4 regions of the Mesorhizobium sp. LNHC229A00 genome follow, and region 3 is predicted to be linked to each of the others. Evidence: predicted binding sites of a transcription regulator. Region 3 holds the regulator's gene; each other region holds the start of a gene.
The links. Region 3 encodes LexA, which represses DNA repair genes until DNA is damaged. Its sites were predicted from a motif close to TGTTCNNNNTGTGTTCNG; they were not measured.
Positions count from the first base shown of each region.

Region 1: the regulator LexA is predicted to act here: its motif matches at 1,900-1,917, upstream of X742_RS144625 (metallopeptidase family protein).
Region 2: the regulator LexA is predicted to act here: its motif matches at 1,484-1,501, upstream of X742_RS147080 (helicase-related protein).
Region 4: the regulator LexA is predicted to act here: its motif matches at 2,346-2,363, upstream of recA (recombinase RecA).

Region 1 is NZ_AYWQ01000018.1:60,457-64,654, reverse strand. It holds gene X742_RS144615 (DUF6504 family protein) at 1-891, opposite strand, end outside; gene X742_RS1000000175980 (RecA protein) at 833-1,876, opposite strand; gene X742_RS144625 (metallopeptidase family protein) at 2,054-2,476, shown strand; gene X742_RS144630 (DUF1737 domain-containing protein) at 2,493-2,699, opposite strand; gene X742_RS144635 (CoA ester lyase) at 2,737-3,624, opposite strand; gene X742_RS144640 (DUF4173 domain-containing protein) at 3,907-4,198, shown strand, end outside.
Region 2 is NZ_AYWQ01000013.1:15,500-19,697, reverse strand. It holds gene X742_RS147070 (acetyl-CoA C-acetyltransferase) at 1-129, shown strand, start outside; gene phbB (acetoacetyl-CoA reductase) at 236-961, shown strand; gene X742_RS1000000174150 (hypothetical protein) at 1,133-1,435, shown strand; gene X742_RS147080 (helicase-related protein) at 1,667-4,198, shown strand, end outside.
Region 3 is NZ_AYWQ01000012.1:200,331-204,528, reverse strand. It holds partial or broken gene X742_RS01000000170410 (ComEC/Rec2 family competence protein) at 1-2,235, shown strand, start outside; gene lexA (transcriptional repressor LexA) at 2,229-2,972, opposite strand; gene X742_RS147740 (GntR family transcriptional regulator) at 3,380-4,150, opposite strand.
Region 4 is NZ_AYWQ01000009.1:145,383-149,580, reverse strand. It holds gene X742_RS150825 (TfoX/Sxy family protein) at 1-13, shown strand, start outside; gene X742_RS150830 (pseudouridine-5'-phosphate glycosidase) at 200-1,117, opposite strand; gene X742_RS150835 (carbohydrate kinase family protein) at 1,195-2,139, opposite strand; gene recA (recombinase RecA) at 2,421-3,521, shown strand; gene alaS (alanine--tRNA ligase) at 3,793-4,198, shown strand, end outside.

The DNA of each region.
Region 1 (4,198 bases), on a different contig from region 3:
ATATCCGGCATCGATATGCTGCTCGAGTGCCGCCAGCCTTTCATGGAACAATTTCCGGACCAGCAAGGGTTCGCGCATCGGCCGCGAGGTGCCGAGCGCGATGCGGCTGACGGCGCCGTCGACGCGAAAAAGCAGCAGTGCCAGGCTCCTTGCGCCTTCGCCGCGGCGTTCGAGGTCGGTCTTCAAGGTCGTCGCCAGCATGCCCACCAGCCGTTCTATTTCCTCCGTCAGCGTGACGGGCTCGGCGAGATGACGTTCGACCGAAAGCGGCGCGACGGGAAGACGCGGTGAGATCGCCTCGTCGAGACGGCCAAGCGCCTGGTCGAGGCGCTGGAGCAGCAGGGCGCCGAACCGGCGGGCGAGCGGCGCGCGCGGCGCCGCCATGACGGCGCCCGCCGTGCGCAGCCCCACACTTTCCAGGCTAGTACGGGTTTCCGGCGCTATGCGAACGGCGGCCAGCGGCAAGGGGGCAAGCAAGGCTTCCTCCTCGCCTGATGGAACGATGCGGTCGCCGCAAAACCGGGCCGCCGCCCAGGCCGCTCCGGGCGTGCCGGCAAGCCCGCCGCGGACGTCGAAACCCTGCTGGAAGAAGCGCGACAGGATTTCGTCCAGCATGGCGCGTTCGCCGCCGAACAGATGGGTGCAGCCGGTGACGTCGAGGAACAGGCCGTCGATGCCGTCCAGCGCCACCAGCGGCGTGTAGCGGTCGCACCAGTCGGCGAGGCCCTCGAGCAGGCGCCGGTCGGCCTCCGGATCGGCTTCGACGATGTCGATCGACGGATGCATGGCGCGCGCATCGGCAATCCCCATGTCGCGCTTCAGGTGCAGCGCCTCAGCCCGCGCGTCGAGGGCCGAGATGCGCTGCGCGTTGCCCTGGCGATGGCTGATCACGAGCGGTGGGTGAGATAGCTGCGGATGATCCGACGGCCGGGAACGCCAGGATTTCCCCAGACGCTGCCGCAGGATCCTTTCTGTCGCGAGATAGGGAAACCATAGGGACAGGATTCTCTGCCCATTCGTTGCTCGCCCTGCGCCTTTCCTCGCCCCTTCTTTCATCGAATTTGCGTTCATCGGGGTTCCACTCCAGTGTGAATTGTCCAGGCAGGGCCGTGCGGCTCTTGCCGATGCTGATGGTGAAGGCCGGGTGGCCGATCGAGCCGGCGAGCGGCCCGGCGACTGTTTCGCGCGGCACGGCCGGCGCCGACGCGACAATCAGACGAACAGGCGCCGCCGTCGGTTCGGGCTCGGCCGCTTGCCGCAGCAGGAACACCGGCCGGCCGGCACCTTGCGCCCGCGCATGCAGGCGGCGTGTCGCGGTCAGGTCCAGCCGCTGCGGATTGCCGCGGATCTCTAGGATGACGGCGGCAAGCGCGGTCATCCGGGCCGCCTCCTCGGCGATCCACAGCGCATCGACAAGCCGGGGCGCCTCGGAAAACAGCAATTGCCCGGGCTCGATGCCGAACGAGGCATGCAGCCCCCTGGCATAGGGAAAGCCGGCCTCGTGGAAAATTTCCGATGTCCCGATCCACAGGATGGGCAGCCCCTGCGCCTGGTTGAGGATCAGGCTGACGATCGACAGGGCGAAACCGGCGACGGCTCCTGCATCGCGGGTTTCCAGGCCATGGATTTCGGTCAGGGCGGCTTTCGGCAGGCCGCCGCTGAGCGCGGCATCGAGCCGCTCGATGCCAATGGGCAGGAAAGCATCCGGCAAGGCCGCGGCAAGGCCGCGCCGGACGATCGTCAGATCGCTGCCGGCGTCAGCATCAAGGGGCGCGCCAGCCGGTGCCTGCAGGCGCTCGGGCAGTGTTCCCTCGATCTTCGCGATCTGGCGGCGCAGGGCAAAAACAGTCTCCCGCGCCACGGCGGTCATCGCCATGACGGTCAGCTTTCACTCACAATTGTTCCTGTTATGTTCCTATAGATTCCAGAGGGGATCGGAAGAGTCAAGCAGAGTCATCAAGGAATTTATTCCTCTTCCTGCGCGACACCGGCGTACAGGCGTCATTTGCCTCGACCAGCGCGAACGCCTATATCCGGGATCAAAGGACAAAGCATGGCCCGCATCTACAAGACCCGCACCTGGCATGGTGAACTTGCGCCCTCGATGGAGGAATTGGAGTTCCTGGCCCTGGAGGCCTATGCCCACCTGCCGGAGGATTTTCGCAAGCTGACCGGCGAGATCGTCATCCAGATCGCTGAGTTCCCGACCGACGAGATCATGGACGACCTGTCGCTGGAAACGCCGTTCGACCTGCTCGGCCTGTTCGAGGGGCGCGGCATCGCCGAACGCTGGAACCCACAAACAGGCGAAGGCCCGAACCGCATCACGCTCTACCGCCGCGCCATGCTCGACTACTGGGCCGAAAACGAGGAAACGCTGGGCGACATCGTCACCCACGTGCTGATCCACGAGATCGGCCACCATTTCGGCCTGTCGGACGATGATATGGAGAAGATCGAAGAGGCGGCGGAGTAGCTCTCGGCGTTTTCCCCTACCAGTCGCTGAGCTTCGTATCCGGTCCGTATTCCTGGCCATCGACATCCTTCACCACGGCCTGGCCGCAGCGCATGGTCTTGGTCTTCTTGTCGTAGGCGTAGGTCGGCGAGCCGAACAGGTGCCAGCCCTTGTTCAGCGCCGCCGTCACCTTATGGCAGAAGCTGGCGTCGTCCGGGGCGGTGAGAAAGCGGTAGAGTTTCATCGTCCAATTCCTGTCGTGTATCCCAAATCGGCGAATATCATGCGCCGATGGCGGCCGCTTTCGCCAGAAGTTTTTCGGCCTGCGCCAAGTGCAACCGCTCGACCATCCTGCCATTCAGCGCGATGACGCCCTTGCCGCTGTTTTGAGCAAGCGCGAAGGCATCCTTCACCGCGCGCGCCTCGGCCAGCGCCTGCGCCGACGGGGCGAAGGCACGGTTGGCGGCCTCAATCTGCGATGGATGGATCAGCGTCTTGCCGTCAAAGCCCATGGCGGCGGCCTGCGTGCACTCACGCGCGAACGCGTCCGGGTCGCGAAAATCGTTGAACACGCCATCGAGCATGTCGATCCCGCCGGCGCGTGCCGCCAGCAGCATCTGCATCAGCCATGGCAGAAGATAGGCGCGATCCGGCGTCGCCAGCACGCCGGTATCCTTGATCAGGTCATTTGTTCCGGCGATGAAACAATCCAGGCGCGAGGCGGGGTCGCGGCCGAGTTCGGCAATGGCGCCGATGTTGAGCATGGCCTTGGGTGTCTCGATCATCGCCCATAGTTTCACGCTGTCCGGGGCAAAATTATCGTCCAGCACATCGCCAACTTCGAGCACGTCACGCGGCGTGTCGACCTTTGGCAGCAGGATGCCGTCCGGCTCCGCCTTGGCCACGGCCGCAAGATCGTCAGTGCCCCATTCGCTGGACAGCGCATTGACGCGCACCACCATCTCGCAGCGCCGGCCATTGGCATCAGGGCGGTTGGCGAAAATGCCGGTCAGTTTTTCGCGCGCGGCGATCTTGTCGGCGGGGGCGACGGCGTCCTCGAGGTCGATGATGACCGCGTCGCAGGCAAGCTGCGCGATCTTGGCCAGCGCCTTGTCGTTGGAGGCCGGGACATAGAGCACGGAGCGGCGCGGGCGGTAGGTTTCAGTCATGCCAGATCTATGCCGTGTGTGGTCGGGCGAGGCAAGCCGATAGCCCTGCACGAAAACTGCACGCGCCTGCGGAAAACCTCCTCCGATCCGCCGCATCGCTTTCCTGCATGCCTGCGAGACAGTCGGCATGCACAAGCGAGCAAAACCCCGTCTACCTTACCGGCTGCGCAGCGAAGGCTGGTGGCTGGTCGACCCGCAACGCGCCAACCCCGCTGCAATTCCCCGGTTTGTCCGCAAGAGTCCGCCGCCATGGCGATGGGACGCCATCAGGAAAATCAGGCCGTGACCTCCTTCTTCCGCGCCGCGCCAAGCTATTGCAGCCGCTTGGGCGTCGCCGTGCTGCTGGTCGCGCTCGCCGATTTCCTGTTCTACGGCCAGCCCGCCGGGATCACGGTTCTGCTGTTCGCCATCCTGATTGCCGCCGCTGTGGTTGCCGTGCATCCCGCCGCCTTCAGCGACGGCAAGGTATGGCTCAAGTCGGCCGCCTTGCTTGTCGCGCTGTTGCCGCTCGCCGAGACTGTCAGTCCCTTGTCCGTCTCGATCGCCCTTGCCGCGCTGGTGGCGTTCGCGCTTT
Region 2 (4,198 bases), on a different contig from region 3:
GGCGCCTCGGGCGCCCGCATCTTCAACACGCTGGTCTTCGAAATGCGCCGACGCGGCGCCAAGAAGGGGCTGGCCACCCTATGCATCGGCGGCGGCATGGGCGTCGCCATGTGCGTGGAGGCTTTCTGATAGACTTTGGACGGGCGGCGCAAGCCGCCCGTTTCACATGTGGTGCCTATGGTAAGTCCAGTGCCTGCCAAGCCCGACAACAGGGCGATTTAAGAAGGGGAAATGCATGACCAAGGTTGCAATCGTCACGGGTGGATCGCGCGGCATCGGCGCGGCGATCTCGATCGCTTTGAAGAACGCCGGCTATTCGGTTGCCGCGAACTACGCCGGCAACGACGAGGCGGCGGCGAAGTTCAAGGCGCAGACCGGCATTCCGGTCTACAAATGGTCGGTCGCCGACTATGACGCTTGCGCGGCCGGTATCAAACAAGTCGAAGCCGACCTCGGCCCTGTCTCGGTGCTGGTCAACAATGCCGGCATCACCCGCGACGCCATGTTCCACAAGATCACCCGCGAGCAGTGGAAAGAGGTGATCGATACCAATCTGTCCGGTGTCTTCAACATGACCCATCCGCTGTGGGGCGGCATGCGCGACCGCAAGTTCGGCCGCGTCATCACCATCTCCTCGATCAACGGCCAGAAGGGCCAGGCCGGTCAGGTCAATTACTCCGCCGCCAAGGCCGGCGACATCGGCTTCTCGAAGGCGCTCGCCCAGGAAGGCGCCCGCGCGGGCATCACCGTCAACGTCATCTGCCCTGGCTACATCGCCACCGAGATGGTCAAGGCGATCGACGAAAAGGTGCTCAACGAGCGCATCATCCCGCAAATCCCGGTCGGCCGTCTTGGCGAGCCGGAAGAGATCGCGCGCTGCGTGGTCTTCCTCGCTTCGCAAGATGCCGGCTTCATCACCGGCTCGACCCTCACCGCCAATGGCGGCCAGTACTTCGTCTGAGACGTCTGCTCGCGCGGTCCAAGGCTGCGGATCCATAAGCACCTGCGATAAGCGGACCGGAAATCGGTCCGTTTCCAAATGGCTGTTACGCAATGCCCCAATTCGGCACGCAAAGGTTAATGCCGGTAGGCGCGTCTGTGCGAACCCTGTGGTTAAGCCTTTGGATTCTCGGTGGATAAGCTGTTCACAACACAAGATATTGAGAGAACAAAAGCAGAAAATACGGCCGGCGCTGCTTTGTCGCCGATTCGTTCCGGCTTTGAGCCCAATGTTAAGATTAATGGCCGCGATAAGCTGCTATTCTTTAACGTCGAGTTTAGAAAGATTAACAGTTTCATAAGCTTATCCGAGCGCGCACCGACTCCCCCTCATTGTTCCCGGCGGAAGTTAACGGCAGGACCCGCCCAGCATAAAACGGGCCAGTTCGGCGATTCAGCATGTGGTGAGACTCGTGGTCCCAAAATCCATATCTAGCCGTGAACAAAAGCTGAATCTGGCGGAGTCGCCGATTCGTCGCTGATTCGTTCCAGACTCGTTCCAACTGTTAAGCAGGGCTGATTTGCGGAGTGAGGCGGGTGTCTGCGGAACCCTGCCGGAACATTCTGCTTTCGCTTCGCGCCCGAAAACCCTATGTGTCGGCTGTCATACGCGCCACCCTGGCACGCTCCCGACCACGAGAGGCCAGAAAGCCTTATTTCCGAGCCGATGAACATCCAGCCGAAACACACCGAGCCGCTGATCCTGTCGGGCCGCGACGTGACCGCCGTGCTTGGGCCGACCAATACCGGCAAGACCCATCTCGCCATCGAGCGCATGGTCGCGCACGAAACCGGTGTCATCGGCCTGCCGCTGAGGCTGCTGGCCCGCGAGGTCTACACGCGCGTCTGCGAAAAGGTCGGTGCCAACAAAGTGGCGCTGATCACCGGCGAGGAGAAGATCCAGCCGCCGGGCGCCAAATATTCGGTCTGCACCGTCGAAGCCATGCCGCGTGAAACCGACGCCGCCTTTGTTGCCATCGACGAGGTGCAACTGGCCGGCGACCTCGAGCGCGGCCATATCTTCACCGACCGCATCCTGCATCTGCGCGGCCGCCAGGAGACGCTGCTGCTTGGCGCGGCCACCATGCACGGCATTCTCCAGCGGCTGCTGAAAGGCATCTCCGTAGTGACGCGGCCGCGGCTGTCACATCTGGCCTATGCCGGCTCCAAGAAACTGACCCGCTTGCCCAGGCGTACCGCGATCGTCGCCTTCTCCGCCGACGAGGTCTATGCCATCGCCGAACTCATCCGCCGCCAGCAGGGTGGTGCGGCCGTCGTTCTCGGGGCCCTGTCGCCCCGCACTCGCAATGCCCAGGTGGCGCTGTTCCAGTCGGGCGATGTCGACTATCTCATTGCCACCGACGCGATCGGCATGGGCCTCAACCTTGACCTCGACCATGTCGCCTTCGCCCAGAACCGCAAGTTCGACGGCTACCAGTACCGCAATCTTACGGCAGCCGAGCTCGGCCAGATCGCCGGCCGCGCCGGCCGGCATCTTCGCGACGGCACGTTCGGCGTCACCGGCCAGGTCGATCCGCTGGACGAGGATCTCGTCCAGAAGATCGAGGGCCATGACTTCGACCCGGTGAAGGTGCTGCAGTGGCGCACCGCCCAATTCGATTTCGCCAGCCTTGATGCGCTGAAGCGCTCGATCGAAACCAACGCGCCGGTCGAGGGCCTGACACGCGCGCTGCCGGCCGTCGATGCGCAAGCGCTCGAACATCTCTCCCGCGACGAAGACATCCGCGCGCTCGCCACCAATGCAAAGCGCGTGGCGTTGCTGTGGGAAGCCTGCGCCCTGCCCGACTATCGCAAGATCGCGCCTGCCCAGCATGCCGACCTCATCGCCTCGATCTACATGGACCTCGCCCGGCAGGGCCATGTCGACGAGAACTACATGGCCGAACAGGTGCGCCGCGCCGACACCACCGAGGGCGACATCGACACGCTGTCGCACCGCATCGCCCAGATCCGCACCTGGACATTCGTGTCGAACCGGCCCGGCTGGCTGGCCGATCAGGCACACTGGCAGGAAAAGACGCGCGAAATCGAAGACAGATTGTCGGATGCGCTGCATGAGCGGTTGACGAAACGCTTCGTAGACCGCAGGACTTCCGTCCTCATGCGGCGCCTTAGAGAAAATACCATGCCTGAAGCCGAAATCAGTCCTACCGGAACCGTCCTTGTCGAAAGCCATCATGTCGGCGAGTTGCAAGGGTTCCGCTTCACCGCCGACCAGACCGCCGGCGGCGAAGACGCCAAGGCCGTGCGCACTGCCGCGCAAAAGGCGCTTGCCGCCGAGTTCGAGGCACGCGCGGAGCGCTTCGGCGCCTGCGCCAATGGCGATCTCGCGCTCGGTTCGGACGGCACGCTGCGCTGGATCGGCGCGCCGATAGGCACGCTGGTCTCGGGCGAAGACGCGCTGAAGCCGCGCCTGGTGTTGCTGGCTGACGAACAGCTGACGGGCCCGGCGCGCGACAAGGTCGCGGCGCGCGCCGAACGCTTCGTCAATTTCCAGATCGAGTCGTTGTTGAAGCCGCTGGTCGATCTGAAAAACGCCGAGCAGATTTCCGGCATCGGCCGTGGCATCGCTTTCCAGCTGGTCGAGAATTTCGGCCTCATTAACCGTCGTGACATCGCCGAAGAGATGAAATCCTTGGACCAGGAAGGCCGCGCGGCGCTGCGCCGGCTTGGCGTCCGCTTCGGCGCATACCACGTGTTCGTGCCGGCGTTGATCAAGCCGGCACCCGCTGGGCTGGTGACGCTGCTTTGGGCGCTGAAGAACGACGGCAAGGACAAGCCAGGCTTCGGCGACGTCGTCCACTCGCTGGCCTCGGGCCGCACCTCTGTTGTCATCGACCCGGCCTTCGACAAAGCCTTCTACAAGCTCGCTGGGTACCGCAATCTCGGCCGCCGCGCCGTGCGCATCGACATTCTGGAGCGGCTGGCCGACCTGATCCGCCCGGCGACCAACTGGAAGCCCGGCCTTGGCCAGCGTCCGGACGGCGCCTATGACGGCCAGTCATTCATGGTGACGCCGCCGATGATGTCGATCCTTGGCGCAACCGCCGACGACATGGAAGAGATCCTCAAGGGTCTCGGCTATCGCGCCGAGCCGAAGCCGGCCGCGGAAGTCAAGGCACGGCTGGAAGCGCAGGACAATGCCGCGCGGGAAGCCGCCGCGGCCAGGCAGGCAGCC
Region 3 (4,198 bases):
GCCTCGCCTGCGCCATGGCGTGGCCAAGGCGGCGGAGCTCGAACTCGACCGGGGCATCGCGTTCCTGCTGGTGCCGGTCTGTCTGACCGTTGGGGCGATCGCCTATTTCTCGCTGGCGTCCGAGCCCGACTTTGCAAAGCCCGTCGCGGTCGTGGTGCTGATGGCGGTCTGTGCCTTCGTCTCGCGTTCGTGGTCGAAAACCCATCTGTGTTTCATGGCAGTGCTGTTGTGCGCGCTGGGCTTACTCGCGGCGAAGGTCGAAACATGGCGAGCCGGAACCCGTATGCTGGGTTCGGAAATCTCCACGCAATTGACCGGCCGCGTGGTCTCGCTCGAAGAGATGGAGAGCGGCCGCATCCGGCTGACCATGGACGTGATTTCGACCGCGCGGCCGAAACTGCGCTATGCGCCGGAAAGGGTCCGGCTTTCCGCACGCAAGATACCGCCGGGAATGACCGCCGGCTCGCTCATCACAGGCTACGCCAAACTGTTGCCGCCGACCGGCCCGGTCCGGCCGGACAGTTACGACTTCTCTTTCGACAGTTATTTCGCCGGCATCGGCGGCAGCGGCTTCTTCCTCGGCAATCCGACGGTTGTTTCCCCCGCTGACGGTGAGATGCCGCTATCGGCTCGCCTTTTCTCAGGCATTGAAAATGCCCGCGAAGCCATCGCCGACCACATCAGGGGCAGCGTCGGCGGCGCTGAAGGCGAGATCGCGGCGGCGCTGATCGTCGGCGTGCGCGCCGGCATACCCGATGAAATCAATGAAGCGATGCGGCGTACCGGCATCTATCACATCATCTCTATTTCGGGACTGCATATGGCGCTTGTGGCCGGCACCATCATGGGTCTGCTGCGTGGTGCCTTCGCACTGTTACCAGACTTTTCCGCGCGCCGGCCGGTGAAGAAATACGCCGCCGCCGCCGCACTGTTCTCGATCGCCGCCTATCTCATGATTTCCGGTGTCGTCGTTGCGGCCGAACGCAGCTTCATCATGTTGGCGGTGATGCTGATTGCCGTCTTCTTCGATCGCGCTGCGCTGACCATGCGCAATCTGGCGATCTCGGCGATCGCCGTCATCCTGGTCTCGCCGCACGAGGTCGTCGGCCCAAGCTTTCAGATGTCGTTCGCCGCGACCGCGGCCCTGGTTGGCGCTTATGCCGGCTGGGCCGATCACCGTGCGGGAAAGACCAGGCCACCGCCGCCAAAGCGATCCTGCCCGGGCTCCTGACGCGAAAATTCCTGCTGGCGACAGGTGGATTGGCCATGACGTCGATTATCGCCGGCAGCGCCACGGCACTGTTTGCCATCTGGCATTTCCAGCGGGTATCGCCCCTCAGCCTGTTCGCCAATCTGGCCGTGATGCCGATCGTGTCGGTCGTGATGTTCCTGGCCGTCGCTAGCGCGCTGCTGATGCCATTCGGACTGGATTGGCCGGCTCTCTACCTCATGGGCAAGGGCCTGACGGCGATGATCGCCGTGTCGGCGTGGATATCGGAGCGCTCTCCGGTCGACGGAGTCGGGCTGATTTCGCAGCAATCCGTGCTGCTGGTCACCGTCGCGCTGGTTATCGCGACGATGGCGACGACCTGGCTGCGGCTCGCGGCGCTGCCATTCGCGCTCGCCGGCCTGTTGACTGTGTCGCACACGCGCGCGCCCGATGTGCTGATCTCGGAAGATGCGCGGCTGGTAGCGCTGCCGATCGGCAATGGCGAACTGGCCGTCAACCGGGAACGTCCGAACGAATTCGCAACCGACAACTGGAAGCGCGCTCTGATCTCCGAAACAATCGTCAAACCGGAAATGTTCGACAAGACAGACGGGCAATTCGACGTTGCCAGTCCCGCCGACCTGCCGCCGGGATCGCCCTTCTACTGCCGCGAAGGCCTGTGCCTTGCCAGGCACCCTTCCGGCGCGATCATTGCTTATGTCGAGGACCGCAAGACCACCTGGAAAGCCTGCGCTTTCGCTGACCTGATCATCGTGAACGACGCGACCGCCTATGACACCTGCCACAATCCGCTGGTTCTCGTCGTCACCAAACGGCAGCTCGCCCGCAAGGGAAGCGCTGCCGTCTTCTTCAATCCCCAGTCGGCCACGACCCGGGCCGGGATCGAATTCGCCGTCGACGGACCATACCGACCCTGGCACGAACAGCGAAAATTCTCACGCGAGGCGAGGGGGCTGCCGCCGTACAAAAAACCCGACAAGCCCGATGGAAAGCCGGCTCAGTAGCGCCTGATCAACCCGACCAGCTTGCCTTGTACCTTGACCCTGTCCGGCCCGAAAATGCGTGTTTCGTAGGCTGGATTGGCAGCCTCAAGCGCGATCGAAGCGCCTTTGCGGCGGAACCGCTTCAGCGTCGCTTCCTCCTCGTCGACCAGTGCCACGATAATTTCGCCCGGGCTTGCCGTGTCGGCATTGCGGATAATGACCGTGTCCCCATCGAAGATACCAGCCTCGATCATCGAGTCGCCCTTGACCTCCAGCGCATAATGCTCGCCGCCCATGATCATGTCCGGCGGCACCGAGATCGAATGCGTCTGATGCTGGATTGCATCGATCGGCACACCGGCGGCGATACGGCCCATGACCGGGATGGACACGGCTGAAACCGCATCGTCGTCGTTGCCGGCCGCGGGCAGGCGCGAAGGCGCAGCGGCCGGCCTGATCTGGCGTCCGAGACTGCCTTGGCCAAGGCTGCCTTGGATGACACTTGGCGAGAACTTCTTTGCCGCATTGAGGCCCGGCGCGATCGAGTCCGGCAGCCGAAGCACTTCCAGCGCGCGCGCCCGATTGGGTAGCCGGCGAATGAAGCCGCGCTCCTCCAGCGCCGTGATCAGGCGATGGATCCCCGACTTGGAGGCAAGATCGAGTGCTTCCTTCATCTCGTCGAAGGAAGGCGGTATCCCGCTTTCCTTGAGCCGTTCGTGGATGAACATCAACAGTTCATGTTGCTTGCGTGTCAGCATGGCGGCCCCCAAGACATTGAACGAAAGGTTGAACCAGAATCGAAAAAACAAACCCAGAACAAACACTATCTGTTCCAGTTGTGTTCTGCAACCGTTTAAAGTTTAATGAATTTGTTAAGGGGTCTGAAGTTTTTTGCCCCCAACGGCGTCAGCAACTGGTCCTTTCCGCGATCGGCAGGCACATTGAAATCGTTTGGTTAATGGCCTGTGGCCTATCCGCCGATGGAGCTGGCATCAGCCATCTGGAAGGCTTCTTCCCAGGGGTACCGTATATTTCATGGATTCATTATTCGCGGAACGAAACGAAACCAAAATGCCAACCATTGGTAGCTCCGGGCGGCCATGGACCCGGGCGTTCGGCGCACTCCGGCCAGCGCGTGCGAATAGGCGTCGCGGAAGCGCTGAAGTTATCCCGACCCCTTCAAGCTGCCGGCGCGGGCGGCGTATCTGGTCGCGCCGCTGTCTTCGCTATGAACATAGACGTGCAGTGTGTAGCCGATATGCGCCGTCATCAACGCCTTGGCCCGTTCGACGTCACGATCGAGTGCCGCTTCCATGATCGCAGTATGGTGTTCGATCGCGATCGCTTCGCACAACGCCTCCATTGCCTGTTCATAGCCGTCCTTGAGGCCGGCCGCGGCCCGCAATGTCGGCGCCAGACCAAGAAAGCGATGATGCCGGCGCAACTGATCCGAGATTGTCGAGCGGAACCGCAACAGCCAGTCGCATGTGGCGGCGCTCAGCAGCGCCGCATGGAAAGCCTCGTGGTTCTCATCCCATCTGTCGACGGCCGTGTCGGAGGGATCGTCGACCGCCGTCTTGCAACGCGAGAGCCGGTAGTGGGCAGTGACTACGGCATCCTCCCACTCCCTGCCGCCTTTTTCCATCGATTCGAGGAACAGGGGTATCTCGACCACCATCCTGGCGCGTGCCAGATCCTCCAGCTCGGCCCGCGACACCGGAGCCACGGCAAAACCACGATTGCTGATGGCGGTGACCAAGCGTTCGGCCTCGAGCCGCGACAGGGCTTCGCGCAACGGTGTCCAACCGACGCCATATGTGCCGCGCAGCGCACTCAGTTTGAGCGGGGCGCCGGGCATGAGGCGCGTGGTCAGGATGTCGCGCCGCAACAGCTGATAGGCGGCTTCCGTTTTTGTGGAACTCGTCTCATCCCGCATCGTGATCAATCCGTCGTCTGGCTAAAAGTATATATGATACTGGGTTAC
Region 4 (4,198 bases), on a different contig from region 3:
GGCGGGGAAGTAGGCTCCCGCCAGCGCGAAGCCACCCCCTCATCCGGCCGCTTCGCGGCCACCTTCTCCCCGCCGGGAGAAGAGGTTTGCGTTGAAGCTGCAAGCTCCTCTCCCCTCGGGAAGAGGTCGGATTGCCCCGAATTGCTCCCGGTAATTCGACCTTGGCAAACCGGACGAGGGGGGACTTTCTTGGCAGACCCTACAGCGCCTTGGCGATCTCAGCCGCCAGCCTTGCATTGTTCTCGACCAGCGCGATGTTGGTCTTCAGGCTGCGGCCGCCGGTGAGTTCGAGGATTTTTCCCAGCAGGAACGGCGTCACGGCCTTGCCGGTGACGTTGAGGGCTTCGGCCGCCTTTTGGGCGGCTTCGATGTAGCCCGCCATTTCTTCAGCGGGGATTTCGTGGGATTCCGGCACGGGATTGGCAATCAGCATGCCGCCGCCCGAGCCCAGAGCGAGGCGTGTCCGGTAGAAATGCGCGATATCTTCCGGTCTGTGCAAGGTCAATGGCGCCCGGAACGGTGACTGCCGCGACCAGAAGGCCGGCATCGTCTCGCAGCCATGGCCGACCACGGGCACGCCGCGGGTCTCCAACACTTCCAGCGTCTTTTCGATGTCGAGGATCGCCTTGGCGCCGGCCGAGACGACGATGACCGGTGTACGCGCCAATTCATCGAGGTCGGCCGAGATGTCGAAGCTCTTTTCCGCCCCCTTGTGCACGCCGCCAATGCCGCCGGTGGCGAACACCTTTATCCCGACCATATCAGCCGCGATCATGGTAGCGGCGACGGTGGTGCCACCGGTGCGGCCTTGCGCGACGGCGAAGCCGAGATCGGCGCGCGACAGCTTCATGGCGTCACCGGTCATCGCCAGCGATTCGCGTTCGCCGTCCGAAAGCCCGATCTTGATGCGGCCGTTGACCACCGCGATGGTTGCCGGCACCGCGCCGCCGTCAGCGATGATCTTTTCGACATTGGCCGCCATGGCGCCATTGTCGGGATAGGGCATGCCATGGGTGATGATGGTACTTTCGAGCGCCACCACCGGGCGCCCGGCGGCCAGGGCCTGCGCCACCGGTGCGTGGATATCGATGAAGGGGCGAGCGGTCTCTGGCGTCATTCTCTGATCTCCAATCCGGAGTGCGGCGCATCCATCAGGAAAGCGTGGCTTCGATGCGCGTTATGAATTTGCCGGTCTCATGCCACTTCCCTGGCATCCGGCACAAGGGCCAGCGCTTCCGCGAAGCTCGCCGCGGTGAATTCGGGCACTGCATTGGCGCTTTCGATGGCCAGCGTTGCCGCGGCGACGCCCTCGCGCACGGCCTGGCGCAGTGGCAGGCCGCGCAGCAGTGCTGCGACCGTCGCACCTGCCAGCGCGTCGCCGGCGCCGGTGACATCGGCGACTTTTCTGGGGACAGGCGGCAGGATCGAAAAGGCGCCTGCCTCGTCGAAACCCAGCACAGGGCCGTTACCGGCCGTGACCACGCCGCGGGCAAGGCCGCTGCACCGCAACCCATCGACCATTTCCCGCTCGGCGGCCCCTGCATTGACGCCAGCCAGCACGACGGCCTCTCGCCGGTTCATGAAAAGCTGGGCCAGCCCGCCGAGAACCGGTATCAGCCGCGTTACCTTCGCCGGCGAAATCGCGATGGCGAAAACCGGTTTGCCGGCGGCGAGCGACAGCAGCCGCTCCAGGGCGGCCGACGGCAAATTGGCGTCGCACAGGATGGCATCGGCGGCGGCCACCTCCTGGCGTATCTTGGAACGCCTGATCTGCTTGGGAAAAGCCAAGTCATACAGCGCCATGTCGGCAAAGCCGACGATCAATTCGCCCTCGCGATCGATCAATGCCGTGTAGCTCGGCGTGGCACGGTCGAGGAACACCGCCGAAAGATCAGCGATGCCTGCCTCGGCGATGGCCCGTGAAACCGTATCGGCCGACGCATCGCCGCCCCGCATCGACAACAGGGAGGCCGACACGCCGCGCCGCACCATGCTGCGCAACGCATTGAAGACGCCCCCGCCGACATCCTCGCGCATCGTGCCGGGATTGGAGGCTGCCGGCACGTAGGGACCGTACACCTGGCCACGCCGGTCGATATGGGCGCCGCCCAAGGCCAGTATCTTCGGGGATTCCACCATGGCGGCGATATGACCTTTGTTGTTGCAGCCGCACAAGCGCTAGAGTGCGCGACAGAGCTTCGCATGCAGGTCGGCGATTCGGCCGGGCGATACGATCGAGCCGTCTGGCCCAATGCGGAGCCCGTTCGTGCCCGGGATTGCGAGACAAAAAAAGAACAAATCGCAATATCGCTTGTTTTTCAGTTGGTTGTCACCCCTTGCCAAATGAGAACAAAAAAGGTACAAAATGGCAGGGATTACGGATTGTCCGGCCTTCATTGACGACCAAGGGGTGATGTATCATGGCTCAGAATTCTTTGCGGCTGGTAGAGGATAAGGCAGTGGACAAATCAAAGGCTCTGGATGCGGCGCTGTCGCAAATCGAGCGGGCTTTCGGCAAGGGCTCGATCATGCGGCTCGGCGCCAACGAGCAGGTCGTCGAGATCGAAACGGTGCCGACCGGCTCGCTCGGTCTCGACATCGCGCTCGGCGTCGGTGGCTTGCCGCGCGGCCGTATCATCGAGATCTATGGGCCGGAAAGCTCCGGTAAGACGACCCTGGCCCTGCACACCGTGGCTGAAGCCCAGAAGAAGGGCGGCATCTGCGCCTTCGTCGATGCCGAACACGCGCTCGATCCGGTCTACGCCCGCAAGCTCGGCGTCGATCTTGAAAACCTGCTGATCTCGCAGCCCGACACCGGCGAGCAGGCGCTGGAGATTTGCGACACGCTGGTGCGTTCCGGCGCCATCGACGTGCTGGTGGTCGATTCGGTGGCGGCGCTGACGCCGCGTGCCGAGATCGAGGGCGAGATGGGCGATTCGCTGCCGGGCCTGCAGGCCCGCCTGATGAGCCAGGCGTTGCGCAAGCTGACCGCCTCGATCTCGCGCTCCAACACCATGGTCATCTTCATCAACCAGATTCGCATGAAGATCGGCGTCATGTTCGGTTCGCCCGAAACCACGACCGGCGGCAACGCACTGAAATTCTACGCTTCGGTTCGCCTCGACATCCGCCGTATCGGCTCGGTCAAGGATCGCGACGAGGTCGTCGGCAACCAGACCCGCGTCAAGGTGGTCAAGAACAAGCTGGCGCCGCCCTTCAAGGTGGTCGAGTTCGACATCATGTATGGCGAGGGCGTCTCCAAGACCGGCGAGCTGGTCGACCTTGGTGTCAAGGCCGGCGTGGTCGAGAAATCGGGCGCCTGGTTCTCCTACAATTCGCAACGTCTCGGCCAGGGCCGCGAGAATGCGAAACTGTTCCTGCGCGACAATCCCGATACCGCGCGCGAGATCGAGCTGGCGCTCAGGCAGAATGCCGGATTGATCGCCGAAAAGTTCCTCGAAAATGGTGGCTCCGAGGGCAATGGGGACGACGGTTTTGAGGACGAAGCCGGCGCGATGTAGGCAACGGCCGGAGTTTGGCCAGAAATCCAGCCTATTACCCGATGCTTAAGTAACAGAGTTCTGTAGTACCGCGTTCCAAACCGCCGGCCATCGCGCTGGCGGTTTTCGTTTGGGCGGCCCCGCAAGTGCCGGTGCAAAGCGCGAATTGGCTTAATTCCGTGTTTCTGGACAGGGTCAAGAGCTACGGCTAAAAGGCCAACTGCATCTTCTAGAAAATACAGAGCCATCTCCCGCCGGTCCGGCCGGCGGCTCTCTTGAAAAGGCAGTATCCATGAGTGGCGTCAACGAGATCCGGTCGACCTTTCTCGACTATTTCCGCAAGGAGGGCCACGAGGTCGTGGCCTCGAGCCCGCTCGTGCCGCGCAACGATCCGACATTGATGTTCACCAATGCCGGCATGGTGCAGTTCAAGAACGTCTTCACCGGTTTGGAGAAGCGACCCTATTCGCGTGCCACCACAGCTCAGAAAAGCGTTCGCGCCGGCGGCAAGCACAACGATCTCGACAATGTCGGCTATACCGCGCGCCACCTGACCTTCTTCGAGATGCTGGGCAATTTCTCTTTCGGCGATTACTTCAAGGAGCGTGCCATCGAGCTTGCCTGGAACCTCATCACCAGGGAGTTCGGGCTGAAGAAGGACAAGCTGCTGGTCACCGTCTATCACACGGACGACGAGG